One region of the Leclercia sp. S52 genome, then DNA from elsewhere that is predicted to be linked to it. Evidence: predicted binding sites of a transcription regulator. Region 1 holds the regulator's gene; the other holds the start of a gene.
What was found. The regulator CRP, encoded in region 1, controls carbon source genes, mostly activating them, when cyclic AMP is high. The targets are predictions, from matches to a motif close to ATGTGANNNNNNTCACAT.

Region 1 (15,895 bases):
TTACCATCAACATCACGCCGCACCACCACCGGTAACCCGGTGTGCCAGGCCGTAGCCACCCAGGGCTCGTGGATCTCTTCGAGCGCATCCCGTGTGGTCAGCCAGATTAAGTCGTGCGGGCGTAATGTTGTGGTCATGATTACATTCCTGAAGTCAGCGAGATAAACAGCGGCAGCGACAGGATACACAGGACGGAGCTTAACAGCAGCACCGCTTCCGCATCCGGAGACTGCACCCCAAAGCGGTTACCAAACACCACGCCGAAGAAACCGGCGGACAGGGCAATCATCAGGATCGCGGTGATCGCCACCGAGCCGTGCAGACCAAACACCAGCACAATACCCCAGGCAATCGCCGGCTGAATCAGCAGTTTGGTGATGGTCGCGCTAATCACCATAGTGTTGATCTGCAGCTTACGGGCCGACAGGATCACACCGGTCAGGAACAGCGCCGCCGCAGTGGCCGACAGGCCCAGAGGCTTGATGGAAGCCAGCACCAGGTCCGGCATTTTGATGCCAATCGCGGATAAAACCACACCCAGCAGCGGGCCCATCACGATCGGTTTCTTAATTGAGCGCCACATCAGCACCGGCAGCATCGCCAGGGTTGAGCCACTGTTTGTGCCTTCCGCACGCGCTTTTTCGCGCTCCAGAATCAGCAGACAGAACGGCGTCATCAGCACGGAACCACAGGCAATGGAAACCGCCACGGAGAGTGAGGTCGCAGAGCCTTCACCCAGCACGCTGCCCAGAATCGGCAGACCCAGCGCGGCATAGTTCGGCAGCGCCACGGTCAGCGTCAGCACGGCGGCATCCTGCGGGGATTTTTTGAAGACTTTAGTGGCGAGGAAGTAGATGGCCGCATAGGTGATCCACATCGCCAGAGTCAGGACCAGGATCAGCGGTGACTGGGCAATGATACCTGCCCAGGGCGTTTGCACCGTGGCGCTAAACAGCGCGGCGGGCAGCGCAAAATCCATCACGAAGATATTAAGCAGAGACACATTTTTGTTATCCACCATTTTGGCTTTACCGGCCCAGAAGCCGAGCAGCATGATGACAAAAATGGGTGCAAGGGCATGAACAATCACATAAGTCATAAATCACCTGTAAAAAAAGAAGTTTAAGCACTGACGCGATGGTTATTATTTTCAGGATGCAGCTTCCCGCGTGGGCGCAACGGGTGCGCCCACGGGGCGTGCATCTGGCAGGTCTTTTCTTTTTGGTGTTACCAGCTGGCTCGCATACGTTCGCGTACGAGAGCCGAGCTGTGGCGATTGTCGGCACCCAGACGGCTTTTCAGCGTCGGATCCCGGCGAGCGTCATCAATGGCCTGTTGTAAGGTGGTTTTAACCAGCGCCAGATCGAGAGAAGAAGGTGCGTCCGGATTGCTGATATCCAGCAGGTTTTCCAGCAGCCCCAGCGTGGCGTAGTTACTGATGTCATACGCCATTGGCGGGATGGTTGCCGCCAGTTTTTCCAGTGCATCCACGGTGCGAAGCGTGATGCGCGCGGCAGACTCTTTGCCCATCGCGTGAATTAATACGCCCTGGTCATTAAAGGCGATGAGCCGGTTGGCCTGATAGCCGTGGGCCAGAAACGCCCCGGACATGGCTTTCCCGACGATAAGGCCAATCACCGGATGGCCCGCCAGACGCGCGTTAGCATAGGCCGCCGCGGCACCGGCCAGCGCCTGGTGAATACCAAAGCCCTCTTCGCGACGGCCATAGGCCTGGCTCGGGACGTCGATCACCGCCACTATCGGGCGCTTAACCGCTTTGTCCGCATCGGCGGCGACGGTTTCACTCACCACTTTGGCCAGGGTCCAGCCCTCCAGCAGACCCACTTCACCTCGTGCCGCACGCGGGTAGTGGTTGTTGGCATCCGGCACCACCGCGACAAAGCGCACTGCTTCGCCATTCAGTTCGCCGTCCGCCGCCTGAACCGACGGGCAGAGCCCTTCCAGACGTTTGGCATTTGGCGCCAGGGTTTCCAGCCAGAGTTCACCACGGCTAATTGAAGTACTCATCATTTCACCTCCCGGGCAAAGAGCGCGTGAATCTGTTCGGTATCCGCCTGTTTGCGGGTATCAAACTGGGTCAGACGTTCGAGATACCAGTCGTAATTGTCAGTGCGATGTTTTGCCGGCACGCCTTTCGCAATCGCGTCGTTCATCGCCGCTTTCACCGCATTCACGCCATCGCCCACCAGCGCATCCACCAGACCGCTTTCGTAACGAATTTCGCCCCCGGTCATGCTCCAGATAAACGGACGATCGCGGGAGTCGTACTCTTCAATGCCCGCCTCCTGCTCGATAACCTGCGGGCCGTTCAGCCCCAGACGCGCTTCGCGGGTCACAATCAGGTAACTGCACAGCGCGGCCGCGATGGACATCCCGCCGAAGCAGCCCACGGTACCGGCGACAATGCCGATGACCGGGGTATAGCGGCGCAGATCGACAATCGCCGCGTGGATATCGGCAATCGCCGCGAGGCCAAGATTCGCCTCCTGCAAACGTACGCCGCCGGTTTCAAGACTCAGTACCGCCTGGGTTGGAATGCCGTTACGGTTATCTTCCGCCGCCAGCTCCAGCGCCGCCGCCATTTTGGCCCCGGACACTTCGCCCATGCTGCCGCCCTGGAACGCGCCTTCAATCGCCACCACCACGGCAGGTTTGCCGTTGATGGTGCCTTTCGCCACCACCATGCCGTCATCGGCCTGCGGCACAATGCCCTGCGGCCCAAGCCACGGAGACATGATCCCTTCAAACGGATCCAGCAGTTCGCGGTAGCTGCCCTCGTCGAGGAGAGCCTGCGCACGCTGGCGCGCTTTTAATTCGATAAAGCTGCTGTCATCACGCATGGCTCACCCCCCTCAAAGACCTGTTCGATACGAATGCGTGCCACGCCCGGCGTGGCGCCAAAGTCGTGAATGGTGAGCTTACCAGCCGGCAGGCTGCTGACGGTTTGCAGTCTGTTAAACAGCGCATCCCAGCGGCCACGGCTGTTATCGACGGAGGTGGTGATCTCGATAGTTAATGTCTGGCTCTGGTCGGCGGTAAATAACACCTCCATATCCCCGGAGCCCACAACGCCTGCCAGCGCTTTGCCGTTCAGGGCACGGCTGGCGGGCAGAGTTAAGGTAATTTTTTCCATAACATCCTCTTAATTCGCTAAATAAGGCGTCTCTATGCGGTCAAGGAACAGCGTGGCGGCCAGCAGGTCGGCCGCGCCGCCCGGAGAGGCATTGAGCAAGAGCATCTGTTTGTCTAATAACGCGAGCGCGCGTTGCCCCTCAGGCTGTGCGGTGCCGCCGGCGGCTAATACCGCCCGGGCTCCGTCCTGCATGGCATCTAACCCCTCCATTCCGGCGCGCGAGAGCACGCAGGTATCGGTTAACGAGGTCATGATCGCCATCAGCGCATCGAGCCGGGCATGGGCTTCGCCACTGCCGTTAAGACGGCTCAGGCGAAGCTGCGGCAGCGCCCGCTGCATAACGTGCGGAAACGCCTGCTGCGCCTCTTCACGCGCGCCCGGCACCCGATAACGGTGGGTGGCGCGCAGCCCTTTACTGAATACTTTCGGCGCGGCGTCATCCGGCAGTTTCGCCAGCTGCGCGGCGGTATCGGCTACCGTCCGGGCTTTCGCATTGCCGCCGAGCATCGCCACGGCGCTGACCAGTAAACCCAGCGCCCAGATAGCGCCGCGGTGGGTATTCACCCCGCCGGTGGCGGCCATCATCTGCTGTTCGCCTTCGCGCCCCAGCCGACCCACGGTCTGCCGTAGTGCGATATCGGCCGGACGCTGCCAGCTTTGCAGCGCCAGCGCCTGAAACGTAGGGGTCAGGCTGTGCGCCGAACGTTCCATCAGCGCGAGCGACAGATCGTGATGCGCGCCGTTCCCCCCGACTGTCCACCAGACCGGGTTTTGGGCTCAGTCGCGCTTCGTCAATCAGACACTGCGTGGCGGTTCGCGCCAGCCATTCGGCACCGCCTTCAACCTGGATCCGGGGCAGAAGTTTCATTACCAGCTCCGGAATTTCGCAGGTGGGTTGTACAGACCGCCCGACCATTCAACCAGGTCAGACACGCTGCCAGCCGCCAGCAGAGAGCGGGTAGCGTCGGTGCGGCGAATGCCCATATCTTCCGGGTAGAGCACTTTGCCACTCTGGCGCAGCTCGGCGACGCGTTTAGCATCCACACCCAGACCGATATCGGTGATCCCCGCGACGGCAGCGACCATGGCCCGACGTTCCTCAAGATCTTTGGCGCGATAGAGGTAAGCAATCCCCTCTTCCGTCAGCACGTGGGTGACGTCATCGCCGTAGATCATGACCGGCGCCAGCGGCATACCGGAGGCTTTCGCCACCTCGACGGCGTCGAGTTTTTCCACGAAGGTCGGTTTCACGCCCGCCTGGAAGGTTTCAACCATCTGCACCACCAGCTTTTTACCGCGCTGCATGGGGTCAGGTTCAGTGATCATGTTCAGCCAGGCCGGGGTGGCATGACGACGACCGTGCGGGTCGTGTCCCATATTGGGCGCCCCACCGAAGCCGGAAAGACGGCCGCGGGTCACGGTTGAGGAGTTGGCATAGCCATCCACCTGCAGCGTAGAGCCAATAAACATATCCACCGCGTACTGACCTGCCAGCTGGCAGAAGGCGCGGTTAGAGCGCATAGAGCCGTCGGCACCGGTAAAGAACACGTCCGGACGGGCACGGATGTACTCTTCCATCCCCAGCTCACCGCCGAAGCAGTGTACGCTCTCCACCCAGCCGCTTTCGATCGCCGGGATCAGCGTTGGATGCGGGTTCAGCGTCCAGTGTTTACAGATTTTGCCTTTCAGGCCGAGCTGCTCGCCGTAGGTCGGTAGCAGGAGCTCAATGGCGGCGGTGTTAAAGCCAATACCGTGGTTCAGGGACTGAACCTGGTGTTCCGCATAGATGCCTTTGATGGCCATCATCGCCATCAGGATATGTTCCTGTTTGATCAGACGTGGGTCGCGGGTGAACAGCGGTTCGATGAAGAACGGCTTGTCGGCCACCACCACGAAATCAATCCAGGAGCCGGGGATATCCACGCGCGGCAGATCGCACTCATCGTCCACCAGCTCGTTCACCTGGGCGATGACGATGCCGTCGTGGAAGGCGGCGGCTTCGACCAGCGCCGGGGTATCCTCGGTGCTGGCACCGGTATAGAGGTTACCTTTACGGTCCGCTTTAAAACCGGCAATCAGCGCCACGTTCGGCGACAGGTCGACATACAGGCGGGAGTAGAGTTCGATGTAGGTGTGGATGGCACCAATCTCCAGCTGCCCGTCTTCCAGCAGCTGCGAAATACGCAGGCTTTGGGTACCCGAGAAAGAGAAGTCGAGTTTGCGGGCGATGCCCTTCTCAAATATATCCAGGTGCTCGCTGCGACCCACGCTCGGCATAATCATATGCAGATCGTGAACAATCTGCGGGTTCACTTCGGCGAGGGATCGTGAAAGAAAGTCTGCCTGTTTCTGGTTATTCCCTTCCAGTACGACTTTGTCGCCTGGGGCGATCAGTTTTTCCAGCATGGCGACAAGATCGCCTGTTGGCAGTACCTTGCCCTGCACCGGGACGGAAGCCAGGCGGCGCGCTTTTTCAGTGCGACGCGTATTCCAGTTCCGGGCTGGCGTTTGCCCTGATAACATTATTAACCTCCTGATTCAGCACATCTTTAGATTTGCTTAACGTTGAGTAAAGTCTGCACCCTGGCGATAAAGCCATCAATTAAGCGCACAGGGGAATCATTAGCCTGAGAGTAATAATCAAGGTAAATATTTGTGATCGGGATCAGTTCATGTTTCGGAAAACCAGGCTAAACGGGGTACAATTCGGAAGGTATCGTAAATAACAGACAATAATTAGCATCACCTTTATGGCCCAAATCATTCCATCAGACTTCAACATTGCACCCGACGAGAGCGCAGAATTTGTCCCCATGCGGGGCGTGGCTAATCGCCATCTGCAGACCATGCTGCCGCGCCTTATCCGTCGTAAAGTGCTATTTACCCCCGTCTGGCAGCGCCTTGACCTGCCGGACGATGATTTCGTTGATTTAGCCTGGAGCGAAGATCCGCTGCAGGCCCGGCACAAACCCCGGCTGGTGGTCTTTCATGGTCTGGAGGGCAGCCTGCACAGCCCCTATGCTCACGGCCTGATTCAGGCGGCGAAAGCCCGCGGCTGGCTGGGCGTCGTAATGCACTTCAGAGGCTGCAGCGGCGAACCCAATCGCCAGAAACGCATCTATCACTCCGGCGAAACGGAAGATGGCACCTGGTTCCTGCGCTGGCTGGCAGAGACCCACGGCCCGGCCCCTACGGCAGCGGTGGGCTATTCGCTGGGCGGGAACATGCTTGCCTGCCTGCTGGCAAAAGAGGGCGACAATATTCCTCTGGACGCCGCCGCCATCGTCTCTGCTCCGTTCATGTTGGAGCACTGCAGCTATCATATGGAGAAGGGCTTTTCGCGCGTTTATCAGCGCTATCTGCTGAACTTGCTCAAAGCTAATGCGGCACGCAAACTGAAAGCTTACCCGGATACGCTACCGGTCAGTCTGCAGCAGCTGAAGAAAGTGCGCCGCATCCGCGAATTTGACGATCTGATCACCGCCAAAATTCACGGTTTTGCCGATGCTATTGACTACTATCGTCAGTGCAGCGCCATGCCGGTGCTCAGCAAGATCACCAAACCGGTGCTGATTATTCACGCTAAAGACGATCCCTTTATGGATCATCACTCGATACCGGCGCAGGCGTTTTTGCCCGCCAACGTGCAGTATCAGCTGACCGAACACGGTGGACACGTGGGCTTTGTTGGCGGCACGCTGCGGCGCCCAACGATGTGGCTGGAAACGCGTATCCCGGACTGGCTGACCACATACCTGGAACCCATAAGATGATTATTCCCTGGCAAGATCTGGCTCCCGAAACGCTGGATAATCTGATTGAAAGCTTTGTGTTACGCGAAGGCACCGATTATGGTGAACAGGAGCTTTCGCTTGAGCAGAAGGTCGCCGACGTCAGGCGCCAGCTGCAAAGCGGTGAGGTGCTGGTCGTGTGGTCCGAGCTGCACGAAACCGTCAACATCATGCCTCGCAATCAATTTCGCGGTTAACCGCGATCGCTTTCCACTCAGGGAGTTGCTATGTCCGCCAGACATCCGGTTATTGCCGTTACAGGGTCGAGTGGTGCCGGTACCACCACCACCAGCCTCGCCTTTCGTAAGATCTTCTCGCAGCTGCATCTGCGTGCCGCGGAAGTGGAAGGCGACAGCTTTCACCGCTACACCCGCCCTGAGATGGATATGGCCATCCGCAAAGCCCGGGATATGGGCAAACACATCAGCTACTTTGGCCCGGATGCCAACGACTTTGGCCTGCTGGAGCAAACCTTCGCTGAATACGGGCGAAGCGGCACTGGCCAGGCGCGCAAATACCTGCACACCTATGACGAAGCGGTCCCCTGGAACCAGGTGCCGGGCACCTTCACCCCCTGGCAGCCCCTGCCGGAACCCACCGACGTGCTGTTTTATGAAGGCCTGCATGGCGGGGTAGTCACGCCGCAACACGACGTGGCGCGCCATGTCGATCTGCTGGTGGGGGTAGTCCCTATTGTGAACCTGGAGTGGATCCAGAAGCTGACGCGGGATACCAGCGAACGCGGCCATTCCCGCGAGGCGGTGATGGACTCCGTGGTGCGCTCGATGGAGGATTACATTAACTTCCTGACGCCGCAGTTTTCCCGCACCCACATTAACTTCCAGCGCGTCCCGACCGTGGATACCTCTAATCCCTTTGCCGCCAAAGGCATCCCGTCGCTGGACGAGAGCTTTGTGGTGATCCATTTCCGCAATCTGGACAATATCGATTACCCCTGGCTGCTGGCGATGCTGCAGGGTTCATTTATTTCTCACATCAATACACTGGTAGTCCCGGGCGGGAAGATGGGGCTGGCGATGGAGTTAATCATGACGCCGCTGGTGCAGCGGTTGATGGAAGGGAAGAAAATCGATTGAGGCCTTGTTGCCCGGTGGCGCTACGCTTACTGGGCCTACGGGCTCTGTAGGCCGGGCAAACGAAGTGCCGCCCGGCGTTTTCGCAAGGCTTACGCCTCGATCACTTCATACGAGTGGGTAATCTTTACGGCTTTCTCCAGCATCAGCGCCACGGAGCAGTACTTCTCGGCTGAGAGATCCACCGCACGGGAGACCGCCGCGTCTTTCAGTTCTTTGCCGGTGACCACGAAGTGAAGATTGATATGGGTGAACAGGCGCGGCGCCTCTTCACGACGCGCTGAGGTCAGTTTGACTTCGCAGTCGGTCACATCGTGACGACCTTTTTGCAGGATCGATACCACGTCGATCGCACTGCATCCGCCTGCCGCCATCAGGACCACTTCCATCGGACTTGGCGCTTTATCGCCGGAGTTGCCATCCATCAAAATCTGGTGCCCGGAAGCCGACTCACCGAGGAACGTTAACCCTTCAACCCACTTCACACGTGCTTGCATTTGTATTAACTCCAGGATTGCATTTTTCCTGACAGATTACGCGTCAGTAACAATTCTGACAACGGAAGTCGACCTGCATCAAGCTGAAGCGAGACACCAGGAGACAGGCGGCGAAAGCTATGCTAAAACAGTCGAGATGCTACAGTAATACATTGACGTTGCACATGTATGCAGAGGACATCACACGTTACAGGCTGCTAATTATTGTGACAGCCAGACCCCAGGCAGGGGAAAGAATTCGATTGCAACCCCAGAGTACAGGTACACAGCCAGACTCTGGAGACAGCTTATAACAGAGGATAACAGCGCATGGTGCTTGGCAAACCGCAAACAGACCCGACTCTCGAATGGTTCTTGTCTCATTGCCATATTCATAAGTACCCATCGAAGAGCACGCTGATTCACCAGGGTGAAAAAGCGGAAACGTTGTATTACATCGTCAAAGGCTCAGTGGCAGTGCTGATCAAAGATGAAGAAGGCAAAGAGATGATCCTCTCTTACCTGAATCAGGGAGATTTCATCGGCGAACTGGGCCTGTTTGAAGAAGGTCAGGAGCGTAGCGCCTGGGTTCGTGCAAAAACTGCCTGTGAAGTGGCTGAAATCTCTTATAAGAAATTCCGCCAGCTGATCCAGGTGAACCCGGATATCCTGATGCGCCTCTCTTCGCAGATGGCTCGCCGTCTGCAGGTCACGTCCGAGAAAGTGGGTAACCTCGCCTTCCTCGACGTAACGGGCCGCATTGCCCAGACCTTACTGAACCTGGCGAAACAGCCAGACGCAATGACCCACCCGGACGGTATGCAAATTAAAATTACCCGTCAGGAAATTGGTCAGATCGTCGGATGTTCTCGTGAGACCGTGGGTCGTATCCTGAAAATGCTGGAAGATCAAAACCTGATTTCTGCCCACGGTAAAACCATCGTGGTTTACGGAACACGTTAATTCCGCTAAAACGGCGTGGCATCGCACGATGACACGCCGTTTTTGTCTCTATCCCCATGTGGCGCAGGCTCATTTATCACCCGGAAGTTAACTACGCACTGCGGCAAACCCTGGTGTTGTGTCTCCCCGTGGCTGTGGGGTTGATCTTCGGCCATCTGCAACAGGGTCTGCTCTTCTCCCTCGTTCCTGCCTGCTGCAACATTGCCGGTCTGGACACCCCGCATAAACGCTTCTTTAAGCGTCTGACTATTGGCGGCTGCCTGTTCGCGGGCTGTAGCCTGGCCGTGCAGCTGTTGCTGGCGCGGGATATTCCGCTGCCCCTCATTCTCACCGTGCTGGCGATGACGCTGGGGGTCACGGCTGAGATCAGCGCCCTGCATGCGCGACTGCTGCCCGCCTCGCTGATTGCGGCCATCTTTACCCTGAGCCTGGCGGGAAACATGCCGGTCTGGGAGCCGCTGCTCCTCTATACGCTGGGCACGCTCTGGTACGGGCTGTTTAACTGGTTCTGGTTCTGGATGTGGCGCGAACAGCCGCTGCGCGAGTCGCTGAGCGTGCTCTATCAACAGCTGGCAGATTATTGCGAAGCAAAATACACCCTGCTGACGCAGCACACCGACCCTGAAAAATCGCTGCCGCCGCTGCTGGCCCGTCAGCAGAAGGTGGTGGATCTGATCAGCCTCTGTTATCAGCAGCTGCATATGCTGGCGGCCAACAGAAATCATGAATACAAACGCCTGCTGCGTACCTTCCAGGTGGGCCTGGATCTACAGGAGCACATCTCCGTCAGCCTGCATCACCCGAAGGAGGTGCAAAAGCTGGTGGAGCGCAGCCACGCCGAAGCGGTGATCCGCTGGAACGCGCAGACCGTTGCGGCCCGCCTGCGGGTGCTGGCTGACGACATTCTCTATCATCGCTACCCCACCCGTTTCACCATGGACAAGCAGCTCGGCGCGCTGGAGAAAATTGCCCGTCAGCACCCGGATAACCCGGTGGGTCAATTCTGCGCCTGGCACTTCAGCCGTATTGCCCGCGTGCTGCGTACGCAGCGTCCGCTCTACCCGCGCGACCTGATGGCCGACAAGCAGAAACGCCTGCCGCTGATCCCTGCCCTGAGAAGCTATCTGTCGCTGAAGTCTGCCGCCCTGCGCAACGCGGCGCGTATCAGCGTGATGCTCAGTATCGCCAGCCTGATGGGCGTGGCGCTGCACCTGCCGAAACCCTACTGGATCTTAATGACCGTGCTGCTGGTGACGCAAAACGGCTACAGCGCGACGCGGGTACGTATTCTCCACCGGGCCGCCGGCACGCTGGCGGGGCTGATTATTACCGGCGTTACCCTGCACTTCCACGTTCCGGAAGGCTACACCCTGGCCGGGATGCTGATGGTGACCCTGGTGAGCTACCTGATCATACGCAAGAGCTACGGCTGGGCGACGGTGGGCTTTACGGTCACGGCGGTGTATACCCTGCAGCTGCTGACCCTGAACGGCGAGCAATTTATTATCGCCCGGCTGGCCGACACCCTGATTGGCTGCCTGATTGCCTTCGGCGGGATGGTCTGGCTGTGGCCGCAGTGGCAGAGTGGGCTGCTGCGCCAGAACGCCCACGACGCGCTGGAGGCCGATCAGGAGGCCATCCGCCTGATCCTCAGCGACGATCCACAGCCAACGCCGCTGGCCTGGCAGCGCATGAAGGTCAACCAGGCGCACAACGCCCTGTTCAACTCCCTCAACCAGGCGATGCAGGAGCCAGGCTTTAATTCGGCCTATCTGGCCGATATGAAGCTGTGGGTAACGCACAGCCAGTTTATCGTCGAGCATATCAACGCGATGACGACCCTGGCCCGGGAACATACGATGCTGACGCCAGACCTGGCGCAGCGTTATTTGCAGTCGTGTGAAATTGCGCTGCAACGCTGTCAGCAGCGTCTGGAATATGACGCGCCGGGCGAGAGCGGGGACAGCAATATTCTGGAAGCGCCAGAGACCCTGACGCAAGGCCCCATGAGCACGCTGGAGCAACATCTGCAGCGCGTTCTGGGACATCTGAACACCATGCACACCATCTCGTCGGTGGCATGGCGCCAGCGTCCGCATCATGGGATCTGGTTGATCCGGCGCTTAAAGCGGACCCCGTATTAAACGCCGGGTGGCGCTGCGCTTACCCGGCCTACAAGACCGTAGGCCCGTGCAAGCGTAGCGCCGCCGGGCAACACAACTACTTCTGAATCACGCGCTTCACCGCGGCGGCAAAACGGTTCATCCCTTCGTCGATATCCTCGCTCTCCACCAGCAGCGACGGCGCAAAGCGCATCACGTCCGGCCCGGCGTTGAGGACCATCGTCCCTTCACTGGCGGCGGCATAGAGGAAATCGCGCGCCCGACCTTTGTACTGCGGTTTGAGCTCGGCACCAATCAGCAGCCCCATGCCGCGAATATCGCTAAAGACATCGTACTGGGCATCGATCTGCTGGAGATGTTTCACAAACTGCTCGCGCTTCGCTTTGACGCCGCTCAGCACATCCGGGGTGTTGATGATATCAAACGCCGCGCCAGCCACCGCGCACGCCAGCGGGTTACCGCCGTAGGTGGAGCCGTGAGAGCCCACGTGGAACGCCGAGGCGATATCCTGAGTGGTGAGCACCGCGCTGACCGGGAAACCGCCGCCGAGCGCTTTAGCGCTGGTCAGGATATCCGGCGTCACGCCGTAGTGCATATAGGCAAACAGATCCCCGGTACGGCCCATGCCGCTCTGCACTTCATCAAACACCAGCAGGGCCTGATGCTGGTCGCACAACTCACGCAGCCCCTGCAGGAACTCCGGGGTCGCCGCCGTCACGCCGCCTTCACCCTGAATCGGCTCAACCACCACCGCACAGGTGTGATCGTCCATCACCGCTTTCACCGCATGCAGATCGTTAAACGGGACGTGAATGATGTCGGCCGGTTTCGGGCCAAAGCCGTCGGAATATTTTGGCTGACCGCCCACGGTCACGGTAAACAGCGAACGGCCGTGGAAGGCATTATGGAAGGCGATGATTTTGGTTTTAAACGGGCTGTGGCGGGTAGAGGCGTAGTAGCGCGCCAGCTTAAAGGCCGTTTCGTTGGCTTCGGTGCCGGAGTTCATAAACAGCACGCGCTCAGCAAAGGTGGCGTCGATAATTTTACGCCCCAGACGCAGCGCCGGTTCGTTGGTAAAAACGTTGCTGGTGTGCCACAGGGTTTCACCCTGGGTTTTGAGCGCCTCGACCAGCGCCGGGTGACAGTGGCCTAACGCCGTCACCGCAATGCCGCCCGCAAAATCAATGTACTCTTTACCCTGCTGATCCCAGACGCGGCTGCCTTTCCCCTTCACCGGGATAAACTCGGCCGGTGCATAAATTGGCAGGATAACTTCATCGAATGTTGCGCGCGTAATTGCAGATTGTTCAGTTGCCATGTAACCCCACCCTTTTTTTAAGCAAGAAGCAGAAGTGAAAATATAATCACGAAATATGCTTAAAAAATCACTTTATGGCAACTAAAAATCAACGATTAAGGAAATTAGCCAGCAGCTGGTGGCCCTGTTCGCTGAGAATACTTTCCGGATGGAACTGCACCCCTTCCAGATCCCATTCCCGGTGGCGGATACCCATAATCTCCCGGGTCTCGCTCCAGGCTGTCACCTCGAAGCAGTCGGGTAAGGTGGGCGGGTCAATGACCAGGGAGTGATAGCGGGTCACGGTCAGGGGATTATTGAGGCCAGCGAAGACCCCCGTACCGGTATGCGTCACGGGAGAGGTTTTGCCGTGCATCACTTTGGCGGCACGGACAATGGTCGCGCCAAAGACCTGGGCAATGGCCTGATGCCCAAGACAGACGCCGAGGATCGGCAATTTACCGGCATAGTGCTGGATCACCGCCAGCGAGATCCCGGACTCATCCGGCGTGCAGGGGCCGGGAGAGATAACGATTTTCTGCGGGTTCAGCGCCGCGACATCATCCAGAGAAAGCACGTCGTTGCGCCGGACCGCCACCTCCGCCCCCAGCTCGCAAAAATACTGGTACAGGTTCCAGGTGAAGGAATCGTAGTTATCAATCAGCAGAATCATGGCGGCTCCCGAAAAAATGGCCGCCCTATTCTACTCAGTTTCCCGGGCTTCGCTTACCACTTTGCTGAAGATTGTGTTCAGCGCGCTCAGATCGCCCATTGCACCGCTCTGGTTGGCCTGCGCCCACGCCTCAGGGTCGATACCGCGCCAGTCGAGTTGATATCCGGCATGGATTGCCAACTGTTCAAAGAAGATGCGCTGAACGATGCCGTTGCCGATGCGGAACGGATGCAGGACGTTGATTTCGCAATAGTAGTGGCTGAGGCGGTTAATGAAATCGGCTTTCTCCAGCCCGACGAGATAACCCTCCTCCTCCAGATCCTGCATCAGGGCATTGCCCTCTTTTTCGATATAGGCAAAGTGGCAGAACCGGGTATCGCCCTGGTAAATATCCATTTCACGAATGTCTCCCGCCCAGTCAAAAAGATCCTGGTAGAGATGCTGGTGTATGGCGCACAGGTGCGGCAGACCGCGCAACAGCGGCCCGAGGCTCAGGGTGGCGGCACGCAGCGCGGTGAACTCATACGCCGCCTGCGCAAGACGTTCGGCCTGACGAATGCCCAGCCGGTTACGCATCACGTTCAGCTCCGGGTAGAGGTATGGGTCGCGATCGTTGCCGTATTTATCGCTCATGCTGCCTCCCTAATTCTTCAAGACGAAGCTGCGCTTCTTCTGCGCTGAGCGTGACTAACGGACTGTCGACCCCTTCAAGGCGGCGGCTGGCCTGGAAATTGATATTTCGCTGTTGTTCCCAGAGGCGGGACTTTTGTTTTTCAGTGAGTTTTTTCACCTGTTACCTCCCTGCTTGTGCTCGTGTTGCCACAAGTATAAGCAGCAAACTGCGGTTTCGCAGGGAGGTAAAGGTAACGCGGGCAATGCCTGCCCGCGCCATCAGGGATTAAGGCAGGACTTTCGCAGAGAGGATAACTACCGGTTTTGTCGGCACATTCTGGTAAGGGCCGACGTCGTGCGTCTGCACCTGAGAAATTTTATCGGCCACATCCATGCCTTTCACAACTTTACCAAAGACCGCATAGCCAAAGTCACGCTGGCCGTGGTCGAGGAAGGCGTTATCCGCCACGTTGAGGAAGAACTGGCTGGTGGCGCTGTCTTTATCGGCAGTACGCGCCATGGAGATGGTGCCACGGCTGTTACGCAGGCCGTTATCCGCTTCGTTCTTGATTGGCGGGTTTGGCTGTTTCTGCTGCATCTGCTCGTTGAAGCCGCCGCCCTGCAGCATAAAGCCCGGGATCACGCGGTGGAAGGTGGTGCCGTTATAAAAACCGCTGTTCACATAATCGAGGAAGTTTTTCACCGAAACAGGGGCTTTCTGACTGTTCAGTTCCAGCTCAATATTACCGGCAGAGGTGGTCAACAGAACGTGCGGGTCTCCTTTGGCTGCCAGCGCAGCAGGAGAGAGGGCTGAGAGTGCGAGTACAGCCGCAACAGCCGCCAGGGTTGATTTGAGCATGAGAATTCCTTAACAAAGCGCAGTAAAGAAAGCGAATGGCTTGATTCTAAAGAGCAGTATGAATCCAGGCCAGCCATTTACCTAATTTTACGCATTTGAAACAGATGTAACCGTCGGGCAAACTGGCACCACAGGCATTAACGTGATCTAAATCACACTGAAAACTGCAATTTTCGTTTAATTAATCATAAAAGATTTAATTAGATCACATTCACGCTTAAAATCTGGCCGCTCGCAGCGCCGTCAACGCGCTTTACATTTCTATTCACAGGCCAGTCATGACTAACAGCAATCGTATCAAGCTCACATGGATCAGCTTCTTCTCCTACGCCCTTACCGGTGCGTTGGTGATCGTCACCGGGATGGTGATGGGAAATATCGCAGACTATTTCAACCTGCCCGTTTCCAGCATGAGTAACACCTTCACCTTCCTTAACGCCGGGATCCTGATCTCCATCTTCCTGAACGCCTGGCTGATGGAAATTGTCCCGCTGAAAACGCAGCTGCGTTTCGGCTTTGTGCTGATGGTCGCCGCTGTGGCCGGCCTGATGCTAAGTCATAGCATCGCCCTGTTCTCCGCCGCCATGTTCGTGCTCGGGCTGGTCAGCGGGATCACCATGTCCATCGGGACATTTCTCATTACCCATATGTATGAAGGCCGCCAGCGCGGTGCGCGTCTGCTGTTCACCGACTCCTTCTTCAGCATGGCCGGGATGATCTTCCCGATGGTGGCCGCGGCGCTGCTGGCCCGCAGCATTGAGTGGTACTGGGTTTACGCCTGCATCGGCCTGGTCTACGTGGCGATTTTTGTCCTGACCTTCGGCTGTGACTTCCCGGTTCTCGGCAAAAAAGG
Region 2 (15,895 bases), 1.3 Mb from region 1:
GTCACAATAGCCACACGATTGGTTGAACCCATACTCACCTCCGGAATAAATAGAAGACAAAGAGATAAGTATAGATACTTCTCACTTTCTACCCGTGCTGATAGCCGCCACCCAGCGCGGAGGTGAGCTGCAGGGTGGCATCGATGTACTGCCCCTGCAGCGTGAGTCCGGCGAGGTGTTCCTGCAGGGCGGGGATTCTGGCCTCGCTGACGCGGGTCCCGGCAATAATCCCGGCCCGGTAACGCGCCTGCGCCAGCGCCACCACCCGCGCGGCATCGGCCTCAATACTCTGCTGGTGCTGGTTTTTCGCCATTAACGTTTCGACTTCACTGGCGGTGCGGGTTACCTGATTCACCGCCTCCACTACCGCTTTGTTGTAGTTGGCAACCGACAGATTGCTCTGGGCCTGGGCGATATCGAGATTCGCATTCAGGCGTCCGCTGTCAAAAATCGGCAGGGTCAGGCCGGCGGTGACGCCCATCTGCTGCGCCGAGGAGCGGAACAGATCGCTCAGATGCAGCGCATCCTGCTGCAGAAACGCCATCAGGTTCACGTCGGGATAAAACGCTGCTTTCGCCGCATCTACCTCATGCAGGGAGGCCTCGATATACCAGTGGGCCTCCTGCAGATCGGGGCGTCGGGCCAGCAGTTGATAGCCCAGCGAGGAAGGCAGCCTGGTTTCGACGGTGGGTAAGGCGTGCGGGATGAGGGTGATCGACGGGGTATTGGTAAGGGCTTCCAGACGCGCGGCAATGGCTTTCATGTTGCCGTTCACCTCCGCCAGCCGCTCCTCGGTTTTACTGGCATTGATATCGGTTTCGACCCCTTCCACTGAGGAGGTGATCCCATGCTGGTACAGCTCCCGGTCGGTGCGAATAATATTCTCCTGCTCCTGCTTGATGGCGGTTAATACCTTCCCGGCCGCAGCCTGGGTCTGCCACTCCCAGTAGAGACGCGCCACGCTGGTGGCCAGCAGCTGGCGGGTCTGCTGCAGCTCCGCCTGTTGGGCGTTGACCTTACCGATGCGGGCTTCAACCTGGGCGCGATTTTTGCCCCACAAATCGAGATCCCAGCCGGCGGTCAGGCCAAAGGTGCCGTTGGTGTACCAGGGGCCGGTGGTGCCGGCCGCCGGATCGGTGATTGCAAAGGGCCCCATCAGCCCTTCGGCGGACATTTTTTGCCGTTCAGCATCGGCAGAAAAATGCATTTCCGGCCCGCCGTTGGCGCTCGCCATTTTGGCCTGGGCTTCGGCAAGGGCAATGCGCTGCCGGGCAATTTGCATATCCGGGGCGTCGGCCTGGGCTTTGACGATCAGGGCCGTCAGCTGCGGATCGTGGAAATCCTCCCACCACGTATTTTTTGGCCATTGCCCGGTTGCGAGCCCGGTCTCTATTCTTGCGGCGGGGATCTGTTGATTCAGCGATGCCGCCGGATCGTGATGAGGTGCACAGGCAACCAGAAAAAGGGAAACAGGCAGGCAGAGGCAGTAAAAACGTGAAGGTTTCATTGGGTTATTCACATAAAAAAAGAAGGCTGCAAAATACGCCCGCTGCGCTTCAATTTTTTAGGAATCGATGGCAATCCACACTTTGTCATACCTTTACACAGACAGAAAAGGCACCCGGGGTTGCCGGGCGCCCATGCGGTCATCAGGCTTTCAGCGAAGCGCCTTTGGTCGCAATCACCTCCTGATACCAGTAAAAACTTTTCTTGCGGCTGCGCGCCAGGGTACCGGCCCCGCTGTCGTCACGATCGACATAGATAAAACCGTAGCGTTTCGAGAGCTCGGCTTTGGAGGCGCTCACCAGATCGATCGGCCCCCAGCTGGTATAGCCCATCACCTCCACGCCGTCGTCAATCGCCTCGCGTACCTGCACCAGATGGTCGTTGAGGTAGCTGATGCGGTAATCATCCTGCACCACGCCGTCGGCGTCCGGCTTGTCCTTCGCCCCCAGACCGTTCTCCACAATAAACAGCGGCTTCTGATAGCGATCCCAGAGCACGTTCAGCAGAGTGCGCAGGCCAACCGGGTCGATCTGCCAGCCCCACTCTGAACTGGCCAGATGCGGGTTCGGCACCATGCTGAGGATGTTGCCGCGCGCCTGCTGGTTCAGCGCTTCGTCGGTAGTCACGCAGCCGGTCATGTAGTAGCTGAAGGAGATAAAGTCGATGGTCGACTTCAGCGCTTCGCGATCCGCGTCGGTGATTTCAAGCTGAATGCCGTTATCGCGGAAGAAGCGCAGCATATAGCCCGGGTAGGCCCCGCGGCACTGCACGTCGCCGAAGAACTGCCAGGCGCGGTTCTCCTGCAGGGCTTCCAGCACGTCGTCCGGCTTGCAGGTCAGCGGATAGACCAGGCCGCCCAGCAGCATGTTGCCGATTTTGGCGTCCGGGACGATCTCATGGCAGGCTTTCACCGCCAGGGCGCTCGCCACCAGCTGATGGTGGATCGCCTGATAGACTTCCGCCTTGCTGCTGGTTTCCGGCAGGCCAACGCCGGTCATCGGCGCGTGCAGGGACATGTTGATTTCGTTAAAGGTGAGCCACAGCTTCACCTTGTGCTGATAGCGGGCAAAGACGGTGCGGGCGTAGCGTTCGAAGAAGCCAATCACCTGACGGCTGCCCCAGCCGCCATACTGCTTCACCAGCCCCCACGGCATCTCGTAGTGCGAGAGGGTCACCAGCGGGGTGATGTTGTGCGCCGCCAGCTCGTCAAACAGCCTGTCGTAGAAGGCCAGTCCGGCCTCGTTCGGCTCCTGCTCGTCACCGTTCGGGAAGATACGCGTCCAGGCAATGGAGACGCGCAGGCAGCTGAAGCCCATCTCGGCGAAGAGTGTGATGTCCTCCGGGTAGCGATGATAGAAGTCGATCGCCACGTCCTTGATGCCGCTGTCGCCCGCCACGCGCTCCACCACCGGGCCAAACACCCCCTGCGGCTGCACGTCAGAGGTAGACAGTCCTTTGCCATCGTCCAGGTAAGCCCCTTCTACCTGATTCGCGGCAACCGCGCCGCCCCATAAGAAATCGTCCGGGAAAGTTTTCATTCGGTTCTCCTGTTATTGATGGCTGACGCAAAGCAACGGCGCGCCGGCCTGGACGGCGGTCGCCGCCACGGTCGCCACATCACGATAGTCGTCGCTATTGCTGATAATAATCGGGGTCGCCAGATCGTATCCGGCATCAAGAATCGCCTGGCGGTCGAACTCCAGCAGCAGATCGCCCGGCTGTACTTTGTCACCCACCTTCACGTGGGCGGTAAACGGCTTGCCGTCGAGCTTCACGGTGTCGATTCCGACGTGGATCAGCACCTCGATGCCGCTGTCGCTCAGCAGGCCGATGGCATGTTTCGTGGCAAATATCGAGGCCACTTCCCCGGCAAAGGGGGCTATCACTTTGTTGTCGGCAGGAATGATCGCCGCCCCCTGGCCGAGCAGGCCGCTGGCGAAAGTAGCATCCGGCACCTGGTCCAGGGCCAGCACCGTACCGCGCATCGGAGAGAGCACCGTAGCTTCATCGACGTTAGCCGCCACCGTGGCAATGGCCGGGGCCGGACTGGCGGGCATGCCGACAATCAGGGTCAGCGCGCAGCTCAGCACCAGCGCCACCACCATACCCGCGATCCCGCCCCACAGCGTGGCGTCCACCCCGCCCGGCGGGATCATCTGCGCGATGGTAAAGATATTGCCGAAGCCAAAGGAGTAAACGTGGGTGTCGAAGAAACCGACAATCGCGCCGCCGACCGCCCCGGCCACGCAGCCAAAGATAAAGGGACGACGCAGGGGCAGGTTCACGCCATAGACCGCCGGTTCGGTGATCCCGAATATCCCGGCCGTGACCGAGGAGCCCGCCAGCATTTTCAGCCGTGTATCCCGGGTGCGCAGGAACACGCCGAACGCAGCTCCCACCTGGCCCATCACCGCCGGGAGCAGCATCGGCAGCATGGAGTCATGGCCCAGCACGGCGAGGTTATTGATCATCAGCGGTACCAGCCCCCAGTGCAGGCCGAAGATGACGCACACCTGCCACACCGCCCCCATCGCCGCGCCCGCCAGCCACGGCGCCAGCACGTAGATCCACTGATAGCCGTTCGCCAGCATCTGGCTGAGCCAGGTGGCTACCGGGCCGATCGCCAGGAAGGTCAGCGGCACCGTGACGCCGAGGCAGATCAGCGGGGTGAAGAAATTTTTCATCGCCGACGGCAGGCGTTTGCTGCCCTGCTTCTCCAGCCAGCAGCTCACCCAGGCGGCGAGGATGATCGGAATGACCGACGAGCTGTAGTTAAACCAGGTCACCGGAATGGCGAGGAAGGCATTGGCCGCCGCGCCCGCCTGCTGGCTGGCCTCGAAGGCCTGAATCATGGTCGGATGCACCAGCGCCCCGCCAATCACCATGGTGATAAACGGGTTGCCGCCAAACTTTTTCCCGGCGGTGTAGCCCAGCACCAGCGGGAAGAAGAAGAACAGCGCGTCACTGGTGGCAAACCAGATTTTGTAGGTGCCGCTGTCGGTGGTGAGCCAGCCGCACACCACCGCCAGCGCCAGCATCCCCTTCAGGATCCCCGAGGCGGCGAGGACGCCGATAAAGGGGGTAAAGATGCCGGAGACAATGTCGATCAGCTGGCCGCCGAGGCTGGTTTTTTCGCCTTTATCTTCTGCGGCGGCAGGCGCGTCGTCACCCAGCCCCGCCTCCTGATTCACCGCCTGCCAGACGTCGTGGACGTGGTTGCCAATCACCACCTGGAACTGGCCGCCGCTTTCGACCACCATGATCACGCCGGGATTTTTCTTCAGCCCCTCGGCATCCGCACGCTGCGCATCTTTCAGCTTGAAACGCAGCCGGGTCGCGCAGTGAACCAGGCTGACAATGTTCTCTTTGCCGCCAACGTGGCCGAGAATATCCTTCGCCAGTGCTTGATATTCCATCTCTGTTTCCTTCTTCACTGCCCGCAGGCAGGGTTTGACTGAGTCGTAAAAACAAAAAAACCCGAGGACGACGCCCTTTCGGGAGCCGCGCTCAGGTTTTGCCTGCACAGTGCAGTAACAATCCGTTTTTTGGGGACTTAGCGCCCCTCTTTTCTCACACGCTCAATATGAATGGTGAGAAACATAATCTCTTCAGTAGTCAGCTCGCGCTGATAACTCTTTTGCAGATGCCGGGCGATCTTCTCGGCGCACACCCAGGCTTTACCGTAGTTCTCTTTTACCGCCGAGTGCAGCGTGGCATCGTCATCCTCGACCACGGTACGAGTCAGCATCCGCTGGGCGAAAAACTTCAGATGGGTGACGAAGCGCTGATAGCTTAGCGACTCCTCGTCATACTCCAGCTGCAAACTGTATTTCACCAGCTGCAGGATCTCCTGCATCACGCGGGTGACATGCATGACCTCCGGCATCTCGCTGTGCAGCTGGGCAGTGACCAGATGCAGCGCGATAAACCCGGCTTCATCTTCGCCCAGCTCCACGTCCAGCCGTTTAGCCGTTTAGCCGTTTAGCCGTTTAGCCGTTTAGCCGTTTAGCCGTTTAGCCGTTTAGCCGTTTAGCCGTTTAGCCGTTTAGCCGTTTAGCCGTTTAGCCGTTTAGCCGTTTAGCGATGATAGCCCGCGCCTGCTGGCCCAGCTCAAACTCTTTCGGGTAGAGCCGCTTAATATCCCACAGCAGCACGTTTTTGATCGCCAGCCCCTTCTTCTGCCGCTCAATCGCAAAGTAGCAGTGGTCGGTTAAGGTGATGTACAAACTCTCCTGCAGTTTCCCCAGCCGCTGCGCCGCCAGCCCGATAATACGGTCGCAGGTGGTCATCACTTCCAGCGGGATCTGGCTGAGTAACTCTCCCAGCCGCTGCACCAGCTCGTCGCTTTGCAGGGCAAACACTTTCTCGATGTTCTCTTTCGGGACAAGGTCGCCGGGGTGCTTTTGAAAGGCCAGCCCACGGCCCATCACCACCTGTTCGCGCCCCTGCTCATCCAGAACAACCACCACATTGTTATTCAGTATTTTGGCGATTTTCATTCCATGCCCCAGAAACAAAAAAACCTGACCTCCGGCAGATGCCAGAAAATCAGGTTTTGCCTGCCGCAGCAGTAACAATCCAGTTAGCGCACTTTACCAGTTTCGTTCGATGCCACAATGCGCCCCGCTGAAAAACGTGACGCAGATCGACCCTGGCCTATTTTGCCTGAATGACCCGGGCGATCTCCGCCGAGGATTGCAGGGCGCGGATCTCCTGAAACAACTCCAGGGCGTCGTCGTACTCTTTACGCAGGTAGCTCAGCCACTGCTTGATGCGCGCCACGTGGTACAGACCGGTGTCGCCCTGCTTTTCGAGGCGGGTGTACTTCTTCAGCAGGGTCACTACCTCCGGCCAGGGCATACGCGGCTCGTTGTATTTGATCACCCGACTGAGGTTTGGCACGTTCAGCGCCCCGCGCCCGATCATGATTGAATCGCAGCCGGTCTCCGCCATACAGGCCAGCGCGCTTTCGCGATCCCAGATCTCGCCGTTAGCCACCACCGGAATCGTCAGCCGCTGACGGATCTGGCCGATGGCCTGCCAGTTAATGCGCTCGGCTTTGTAGCCGTCCTCTTTGGTGCGGCCATGAACCACCAGCTCGCTGGCCCCCGCCTGCTGGACCGCATCGGCAATTTCAAACTGCCTGTCGCCGCTGTCCCAGCCCAGACGCACCTTTACCGTGACCGGCAGATGGGAGGGCACCGCCTCGCGCATCGCTTTCGCGCCGCGGTAGATCAGCTCCGGATCCTTCAGCAGCGTGGCCCCGCCGCCGCTGCCGTTAACCATTTTCGACGGACAGCCGCAGTTTAAATCTACGCCCCAGGAGCCCAGCTCAACGGCGCGGGCGGCGTTTTCCGCCAGCCACTCGGGATATTGCCCGAGCAGTTGCACCCGCACCAGGGTGCCAGAAGGCGTACGACTCTGGTGATGCAGCTCCGGACAGAGTCTGTAAAACGATTTTACCGGCAACAACATATCCACCACCCGCAGGAACTCAGTGATGCAGTGGTCATAATCGTTAACGTCGGTCAGCAGCTCACGCACCAGCGAATCGAGCACGCCTTCCATCGGTGCCAGTAATACACGCATATCAGTACCCGTAAAAAAAGACGCGCTATAGTAGCCGCTCCCGCCAAAGGTGGAAAGCGTCAGGGAGGATATGCGTGTGGGTGACGATTTTATTCGGGGATCGTCTCTTCGGGGCGCAGGGTCAGCACCTCAAACCCGTCCGCCGTCACGGCGATGGTGTGTTCCCATTGTGCCGAGAGCTTTTTGTCACGGGTCACTACCGTCCAGCCGTCCTTCTTGGTTTTGATGCGGCTGTCACCCTGATTGATCATCGGTTCGATGGTAAAGACCATCCCTTCCTGCAACACCGGGCCTTCGCCGGGTTTGCCGTAATGCAGGATCTGCGGCTCTTCGTGCATCTCCTTGCCAATGCCGTGGCCGCAATATTCGCGCACCACGCTGTAACCCTGGCTCTCGACGTAGGACTGAATGGCGTGGCCAATATCGCCCAGCGTGGCACCCGGTTTGACGGCCTTAATCCCCTTCCACATCCCCTCGTAGGTCGCTTTCACCAGCCGGCGGGCCAGGGGCGAAACGTCGCCAATAAGATACATTTTACTGGAGTCGGCGATCATGCCCGCGTTTTCGAGAGTGATGTCGACGTTCACGATGGTGCCCGACTTGAGATGCTCTGACTCCTTCGGGATCCCGTGGCAGACCACGTCGTTCACCGAGGTGTTCAGCACGTAAGGGTAGTCATACTGCCCTTTGCTGGCCGGACGGGAGTGAAGCTGCTCGACGATAAACGCCTCTGCGCGGTTGTTGATCTCCATGGTTGATACGCCAGGCTTAATAAACTCGTCCAGCATGGTGAACACGGAGGCCAGCAGTTCGCCCGCGTGACGCTGGCGGGCCAGCTCATCGGCGGTTTTAATGAGAATTGATGGCATTGTTTACCTCCAGTAAAGGGTCGGAGCCTGATTTCAGCATCATTATCTTTGTCTGTGGATCGTATAGTGTCAGCGCCGCGTTGTCTCCTGCGGTTTGGGGAAATGCCCAAGGTTCCAGAAAGTAATGTCTGGTATGCTCAAAAGTCATGATGTGATCCGTAGCACGTTTCCGGTTTTAATTGTATGATGAATGCGTTCCATTAAGGACTTTCACCATGAAGAAATCACTGATCGTTGTCTGGCAGTACCTGCGCGCCTTCATCCTGATTTATGCCTGCCTGTATGCAGGGATTTTTCTCGCCTCCCTGCTGCCCATCACCATCCCCGGCAGCATTATTGGCATGCTGATCCTGTTTGTCCTGCTCGCGCTGCAAATCCTTCCGGCAAAATGGGTTAAGCCCGGCTGCTCGGTGCTGATCCGCTATATGGCGCTGCTGTTTGTGCCGATTGGCGTGGGGGTGATGCAGTATTACGACCTGCTGAGCGCGCAGTTTGGCCCGATATTTGTTTCCTGCACTATCAGTACGCTGGTGGTGTTTTTAGTGGTGAGCTGGAGCACACATCTGGCGCATGGGGAACGTAACGTGGTTGGGCAAAAAGGACAGAAAAAATGATGGCCAATATCTGGTGGTCGCTGCCGCTTACCGTGGCAGTATTCTTCGCCGCCCGCAAGCTGGCAGTGCGCCTGAAGTTCCCGCTGCTTAATCCCCTGCTGGTAGCGATGGTGGTGATTATTCCGTTCCTGCTGTTGACCGGCATTCCCTACGCAAAATATTTCCAGGGCAGCAAGGTCCTCAACGATCTGCTCCAGCCTGCGGTGGTCGCGCTGGCGTTTCCGCTGTATGAGCAGCTGCACCAGATCCGCGCCCGCTGGAAATCCATCATTACCATCTGCCTGATCGGTAGCGTGGTGGCGATGATCACCGGCACCTCGGTGGCGCTGCTGATGGGGGCGACCCCGGAAATTGCGGCCTCTATTTTACCTAAATCGGTAACTACCCCGATCGCCATGGCGGTGGGCGGCAGCCTCGGCGGCATCCCGGCGATCAGCGCCGTATGCGTCATTTATGTCGGTATTCTCGGGGCGGTATTAGGCCATACGCTGCTGAACGCCATGCGCATCCGCACCAAATCGGCACGTGGTCTGGCGATGGGCACCGCATCCCACGCCCTCGGTACCGCCCGCTGCGCGGAGCTGGATTATCAGGAAGGGGCCTTTAGCTCCCTGGCGCTGGTGATCTGCGGGATCATGACCTCGCTGATTGCACCGTTCCTGTTCCCGATTATTCTGGCGGTAATGGGCTAAAATTTGCGACGCGTCGCGCATTTTTCATTTGAGTTTCATAAGTTGCACACATAATGAGATCTGAGTCACATATAAAGCCTCAACGGCTCCGTACACTACCGATCCATTAACCTTTATGAGGCAACGCCATGCATCCACGTTTTCAATCAGCTTTCGCTCAGCTTGCAGAGAATTTGCAGTCAGCCCTGGCCCCGGTTCTGGCGGATGCACACTTCCCCGCCCTGCTGACGGCTGAACAGGTCACCGCACTGAAACGTGCCACCGATCTGGATGATGACGCGCTGGCCTTTGCGCTTCTGCCGCTGGCGGCGGCCTGTGCCCGTGCCGACCTCTCCCATTTCAACGTGGGCGCCATTGCGCGCGGCGTCAGCGGCACCTGGTACTTCGGCGGCAATATGGAGTTTCTCGGGGCGACCATGCAGCAGACCGTGCATGCGGAACAGAGCGCCATCAGCCACGCCTGGCTGCGCGGTGAGAAATCCCTGCAGGCCATCACCGTGAACTACACCCCGTGCGGCCACTGCCGTCAGTTTATGAACGAGCTGAACAGCGGGTTGCAGCTGCGCATCAACCTGCCGGGCCGCGATCCGCACACTCTGGCAGATTACCTGCCGGACGCCTTCGGACCGAAGGATCTGGAGATTAAATCCCTGCTGATGGATGAGCAGGATCATGGCTACGCAGTGAGCGGTGACGAGCTGGCCCAGGCCGCTATCCTCGCCGCCAACAAATCACACGCGCCGTACAGCAACTCCCCGAGCGGGGTGGCGCTGGAGTGCCGCGATGGCCGCATCTTCACCGGCAGCTATGCCGAAAACGCCGCCTTTAACCCGACGCTGCCGCCGCTACAGGGCGCACTGAACCTGCTCAGCCTCAACGGTTACGACTATCCGGATATTCAACGCGCCATTCTGGCGGAAAAAGCCGATGCTTCGCTGATCCAGTGGGATGCTACCGCGGCCACGCTGCGCGCGCTGGGTTGCACCGGCATCGACCGCGTGCTGCTGGCGTAAGTCTCTGATGCGGGCAGCAATGCCCGCACAATTGATGAAAATCCCCCCCAATTAAACCGCCGTTTCTTGCGCTTACCAGACGGGTAAAGTAGCCTGAGTGAAATTTCACCTTCGGTACGAGTCATCTGTATGTTAAAGCGCGTGTTTTACAGCCTGGTTGCCCTGATCGCCATCGTGCTGCTGACTGCGCTGGGCCTTGACCGCTGGATGAGCTGGAAAACAGCCCCCTATATCTTTGATGACCTTCAGGATCTGCCCTACCGCCAGGTTGGCGTGGTGCTCGGCACCGCCAAGTATTACCGCACCGGGGTGATCAACCAGTATTACCGTTACCGCATTCAGGGGGCGCTCAACGCCTACAACAGCGGCAAGGTCAACTACCTGCTGCTGAGCGGCGACAACGCCCTGCAGAGCTATAACGAGCCGGTCACCATGCGCAAAGACCTGATTGCCGCAGGCGTGGACCCGGCGGATATTGTGCTCGACTACGCCGGGTTCCGAACCCTCGATTCGATTGTGCGCACCCGTAAGGTGTTTGATACCAACGATTTCATCATCATCACCCAGCGCTTCCACTGCGAGCGCGCGCTGTTTATCGCCCTGCATATGGGCATTCAGGCGCAGTGTTATGCCGTCCCGTCACCAAAAGACATGCTCACCGTGCGGGTGCGCGAGTTTGGTGCCCGTCTGGGGGCGCTGGCCGATCTCTATGTCTTTAAACGCGAACCGCGCTTCTTAGGCCCGCTGGTGCCCATCCCGGCGATGCTGGAGGTGCCGGAAGATGCCCAGGGATATCCGGCCGTGACGCCAGAGCAGCTGCTGGAGATGCAGAAGAAGAAATAACCCCCGCCGGGTGGCGGCTTCGCCTTACCCGGCCTACAAAACCCGCAATACCGTAAGCCCGTGCAAGCGCAGCGCCGCCGGGCAATTCGCCGGGTGGCGGCTTCGCCTTACCCGGCCTACAAAAACCCGCAATACCGTAGGCCCGTGCAAACGCAGCGCCGCCGGGCAATTCGCCGGGTGGCGGCTTCCCCTTACCCTGCCTACAAAAACCCGCAATACCGTAGGCCCGTGCAAGCGCAGCGCCGCCGGGCAATTCGCCGGGTGGCGGCTTCGCCTTACCCGGCCTACAAAACCCGCAATACCGTAGGCACGTGCAAGCACGGCGCCGCCGGGCAATTCGCCGGGTGGCGGCTTCGCCTTACCCGGCCTACAAAAACCCGCAATACCGTAGGCCCGTGCAAGCGCAGCGCCGCCGGGCAATTCGCCGGGTGGCGGCTTCGCCTTACCCGGCCTACAAAACCCGCAATACCGTAGGCCCGTGCAAACGCAGCGCCGCCGGGCAATTCGCCGGGTGGCGGCTTCGCCTTACCCGGCCTACAAAAACCCGCAATACCGTAGGCCCGTGCAAGCGCAGCGCCGCCGGGCATAAAAAAACCCGCATTACGCGGGTTTTTTCGTTATCACAAATCTTATTTCTTACGCGCGTACTTCAGGGAGTCCAGCGCAACGGCGAAGATAATGATCGCGCCCTTGATGATGTACTGCCAGTACGGGTTCACGCCGATATAGGTCAGACCGTAGTTGATAACGGTGAAGATGATCACACCGGTTACCACGCCCAGAACGGTACCTACACCACCGCTGAAGGAGACACCACCCACGACGCACGCGGCAATCGCATCCAGTTCGTACATAAAGCCGAGGTTGTTAGTGGCAGAGCCGATACGGCCTGCTTCCAGCAAACCACCGAACGCGTAGAACACGCCGGACAGGGCATAGATCACCAGCAGGTTCAGCGCCACGTTAACACCGGAGACTTTCGCTGCTTCCGGGTTACCGCCGATAGCGAAGATGTTCTTGCCGAAGCGGGTTTTGTTCCACAGCACCCAGACAAAGGCCACCGCAATCAGGGCGTAGAAGGTGATGTAAGAGAGGCGGAAGCTGCCCAGCGCGATAAAGCCCTGCGCAAAGGTGGAGAAGCCGCTGTCGAAACCGGAGATCGGCGATGCACCCACGAAGTCGTAGTACAGGGAGTTGATACCGTAAACGATGATCATCGTACCCAGAGTGGTGATGAACGGTGTTACGTTCAGGTACGCGATGATGATGCCGTTAATCAGACCAATGATTGCACCGATAACGCAGACAATCAGGACCACCAGGATAATGGGCATGGTCGCCATTTCCGGGAACACCTTGTTGGCGTTTTCCATCGACTGCAGAAGCGTTGCCGCGACAACCGCCGCCAGACCGACCTGACGACCGGCTGACAGGTCAGTACCCTGGGTGACGATCAGACCCGCCACGCCCAGCGCGATAATAATACGTACCGAAGACTGAGTCAGAATGTTACTTAAGTTCAACAGACTTAAGAATGTTGGATCCTGGAAAATAATAATGGCCAGCAAGACTAAAAGAACAACGTAAATACCGCCTTCTTTCAGATAAGTAAGAAAACTTTTCTTATTTAACGCACTCATGAGGAGCCCCTAATCTTAAAGGTGCAAAGACGCAAGACGCAAAATTTCGTTTTGCGTTGTCGTTTTGGTTTCAACAATTCCGGCAACGAGACCATTGCTCATGACCAGAATACGATCTGTGATCCCTAACAATTCCGGCATTTCGGACGAAATAATAATAATCCCTTTATCTTTCTTGGCTAATTCAGCAATCAGCTGATAAATTTCAAATTTTGCACCTACGTCGATACCACGGGTGGGTTCATCCAGCATCAAAATTTCAGGCTGGGTTAACAACCAGCGTCCAATAATCACCTTTTGCTGGTTACCACCGGAGAGCGAACCAATTTGCGTGCGATGTCCTGGGGTTTTTACGCGCATTGAGTCAATTACCCACTGGGTATCGCTCTTCATGCGGGAATTATCCAACAGACCGATTTTGTTTTTGTAATTATGAATATTAGAAATTAAGGAGTTAAAGTTAATATCCAGATAGGCGTAAATACCGGTTGAGCGACGCTCTTCCGTCACCAGTGCAAAGCCGTGGTTAATGGCTTCGTTGGCGTTATGGTTATTAATCTTTTTACCGTGCAGGGTGATGGTTCCACCGGATTTCTCGCGAATACCGAACAGGGTCTCCACGATATCGGTACGCTTGGCACCCACCAGACCGGCAATCCCGAGGATCTCCCCTTTGTGTAGATCGAAGGAGATGTCACGGATGGAAGGCTGGCGCAGCGACGTCAGGTTGCGCACCTCAAGAATCACTTCGCCCGGCTTGTTCTCTTTGTTCGGGAAACGCTGGTTCAGGGAACGACCCACCATCATGGCGATGATCTTGTCCATGTCCAGCCCTTCCAGCGGCTGGGTGGCGATCCACTGGCCGTCGCGCAGGACCGTAATCTCATCACACAGCTGGAAGATCTCTTCCATTTTGTGCGAGATATACACGATGCCGCAGCCGCGATCCTTCAGCTTACGGATAATGGTGAACAGGTGGTTCACCTCTTTCTCCGTTAACGAAGAGGTAGGCTCATCCATAATCACGATTTTCGCGTTATAGGAGAAGGCCTTGGCGATCTCAATCATCTGCATCTGTGAAACCGATAACGTACCCACGCGCGCACGCGGATCGATATCAATATCCAGTTCATCAAAAATGGCTTTAGTATCGCGATACATTTTGTCCTGATCGACAAATACGCCTTTGGTCGGATAACGACCCAGCCACATATTGTCCATAACAGAACGCTGAAGGACCAGGTTCAGCTCCTGGTGAACCATCGAAATACCGTTTTCCAGTGCCTCTTTGGCAGAATGGAAATCGATCTCTTTCCCCTGAAAAAGAATGCTGCCAGAATCTTTTTGATAGATCCCAAATAAGCATTTCAATAACGTTGATTTACCCGCACCGTTCTCCCCCATTAATGCGTGAATGGAGTGAGGCCGTACTTTTAAATTAACATTATCCAGTGCTTTAACACCGGGAAAAGACTTGTTGATACCGCTCATTTCCAACAAGTATTCACCGGACGACTGAGTCGTTGTGCTGACCATAATTATACCTTCTCGGCCTCGCGTCGCGTGATAAAAGGGCGCAGAAACTGCGCCCAGTGGAATGCTAAAACTTATTTACCGGTGAACTGCGCCAGGTTTTCCTGATCTACGCCAACGTACGGTACGCGAACAACTTTGTTGTCGATTTTCCAGTTGGTGCCGTCAGCTGCGCCTTTGCCTTCTGCCAGGTTTTTCGCCAGGTCGAAGGTGGCTTTCGCCTGGTTGTTAGCATCGTTCAGCACGGTGCCGGCCATTGCGCCAGATTTAACCAGTGCCAGCGCTTCTGGCAGGGCATCCACGCCAAATACCGGAATAGAGGATTTGTTGTGTGCTTTCAGGGCTTCAACTGCACCCATTGCCATCGCATCGTTGTTGGCGATAACCACTTCGATTTTGTTAGCGTTCGGGCCGGACAGCCATGCGTCCATCTTGTCTTTCGCCTGTGCGGTATCCCACATTGCGGTATCTAATGCCAGCTGCTGGGTTTTCAGGCCCTTGTCGTTTAGCTCTTTGATCACGTAAGTGGTACGTGCTTCAGCATCCGGGTGGCCTGGCTCGCCTTTCAGCAGAACGAACTGAACCTGACCGTCTTTGTTCAGATCCCAGTTCGGGTTAGCAGCCCAGTGTTTAGCAATCAGGTCGCCCTGAATGATGCCGGATTCTTTGGAGTCGGTGCCCACGTAGAAGGCTTTATCGTAGCTATCCAGCGCCTTACGGGAAGGTTCTTTGTTGAAGAACACCACTGGCACATTCTGGCCACGTGCTTTCTCAATAACGGTGCCTGCAGCCGCCGGGTCAACCAGGTTGATTGCCAGTGCTTTCACGCCTTTTGCCAGCAGTACGTCAATCTGGTCGTTCTGTTTTGACTGGTCATTCTGGGAGTCATTCATCAGCAGCTGCACTTCTGGCGCTGATTTGCCCTCTTTTTCAATGGCTTTACGCACAACAGACATAAAGTTGTCGTCGTATTTATAGATAGTCACACCAATACGGCTATCTGCAGCGTGCGCGGTTGCACCAAAAAGCATGCTTGCCATAACAGCAGACAGAGTCAACACCTTCTTATTCATGATATCTCCGGTTTTTATGCAGGGTAGTTCGTGTGAATAACGATCGGCGGGCAAATGTTAATGAAACGTTAATGCCGGCCGAAGTCCACTTATAAAATTTCTATCTTCCTTGGTCGGTAACGCTCCAGAATGCGTTTTTTTGGATGTTTAACGTGCCCTGGCTATAGTGAAAGTGATTATTCACCGTTACATAGCGTTTCAGTCACTAAAACGCTGACATCATAGACAGCGCATTGTTAACTTACTGTGAATTTACTCACAAATTGAAAACGGTTACATCACGGCGAATTATTAGTTAGTGATCGGTGCCACAATTTGCCGAATGGCAACCGAGTGGCGACGCACTAAAGTCGGCATGAAACAGTGTGTTGCGTTGATATCCAGCTTCCCTGCGGCCCCCCTGTAACGCCAGCTCCGTGGCCAGACGGGCCATAGAGGCGATCGGGTAGCGCACCGTCGTCAGCTGCGGGTCCGTGTAACGGGCAATCGGGATATCATCGAAACCAATCAATGACAGATGCTG

Region 2: cdd (cytidine deaminase) is a predicted target of CRP. The motif match lies at 9,324-9,341, and genes of this name have one in related genera.

What each region holds. Positions count from the first base shown of each region.
Region 1 covers NZ_CP152474.1:4,494,715-4,510,609, forward strand. The annotation lists gene AAHB66_RS21650 (malonate decarboxylase holo-ACP synthase) at 1-137, opposite strand, end outside; gene AAHB66_RS21655 (AEC family transporter) at 140-1,099, opposite strand; gene mdcE (biotin-independent malonate decarboxylase subunit gamma) at 1,228-2,028, opposite strand; gene AAHB66_RS21665 (biotin-independent malonate decarboxylase subunit beta) at 2,028-2,861, opposite strand; gene mdcC (malonate decarboxylase acyl carrier protein) at 2,831-3,154, opposite strand; partial or broken gene AAHB66_RS21675 (triphosphoribosyl-dephospho-CoA synthase) at 3,164-4,022, opposite strand; gene mdcA (malonate decarboxylase subunit alpha) at 4,022-5,677, opposite strand; gene AAHB66_RS21685 (hydrolase) at 5,905-6,927, shown strand; gene AAHB66_RS21690 (YheU family protein) at 6,924-7,142, shown strand; gene AAHB66_RS21695 (phosphoribulokinase) at 7,173-8,042, shown strand; gene AAHB66_RS21700 (OsmC family protein) at 8,132-8,536, opposite strand; gene crp (cAMP-activated global transcriptional regulator CRP) at 8,846-9,478, shown strand; gene AAHB66_RS21710 (YccS/YhfK family putative transporter) at 9,535-11,622, shown strand; gene AAHB66_RS21715 (aspartate aminotransferase family protein) at 11,699-12,919, opposite strand; gene pabA (aminodeoxychorismate synthase component 2) at 13,008-13,571, opposite strand; gene AAHB66_RS21725 (putative adenosine monophosphate-protein transferase Fic) at 13,602-14,204, opposite strand; gene AAHB66_RS21730 (YhfG family protein) at 14,194-14,361, opposite strand; gene ppiA (peptidylprolyl isomerase A) at 14,470-15,042, opposite strand; gene tsgA (MFS transporter TsgA) at 15,321-15,895, shown strand, end outside.
Region 2 covers NZ_CP152474.1:3,240,944-3,256,838, forward strand. The annotation lists partial or broken gene AAHB66_RS15635 (SDR family oxidoreductase) at 1-32, opposite strand, end outside; gene mdtQ (multidrug resistance outer membrane protein MdtQ) at 89-1,507, opposite strand; gene ascB (6-phospho-beta-glucosidase) at 1,650-3,044, opposite strand; gene bglF (PTS beta-glucoside transporter subunit IIABC) at 3,057-4,922, opposite strand; partial or broken gene AAHB66_RS15655 (PRD domain-containing protein) at 5,060-5,476, opposite strand; partial or broken gene AAHB66_RS15660 (CAT RNA binding domain-containing protein) at 5,577-6,005, opposite strand; gene dusC (tRNA dihydrouridine(16) synthase DusC) at 6,163-7,095, opposite strand; gene map (type I methionyl aminopeptidase) at 7,185-7,964, opposite strand; gene AAHB66_RS15675 (CidA/LrgA family protein) at 8,180-8,578, shown strand; gene AAHB66_RS15680 (CidB/LrgB family autolysis modulator) at 8,575-9,270, shown strand; gene cdd (cytidine deaminase) at 9,399-10,283, shown strand; gene sanA (outer membrane permeability protein SanA) at 10,413-11,126, shown strand; gene mglC (galactose/methyl galactoside ABC transporter permease MglC) at 11,756-12,766, opposite strand; gene mglA (galactose/methyl galactoside ABC transporter ATP-binding protein MglA) at 12,782-14,302, opposite strand; gene mglB (galactose/glucose ABC transporter substrate-binding protein MglB) at 14,374-15,372, opposite strand; partial or broken gene galS (HTH-type transcriptional regulator GalS) at 15,664-15,895, opposite strand, start outside.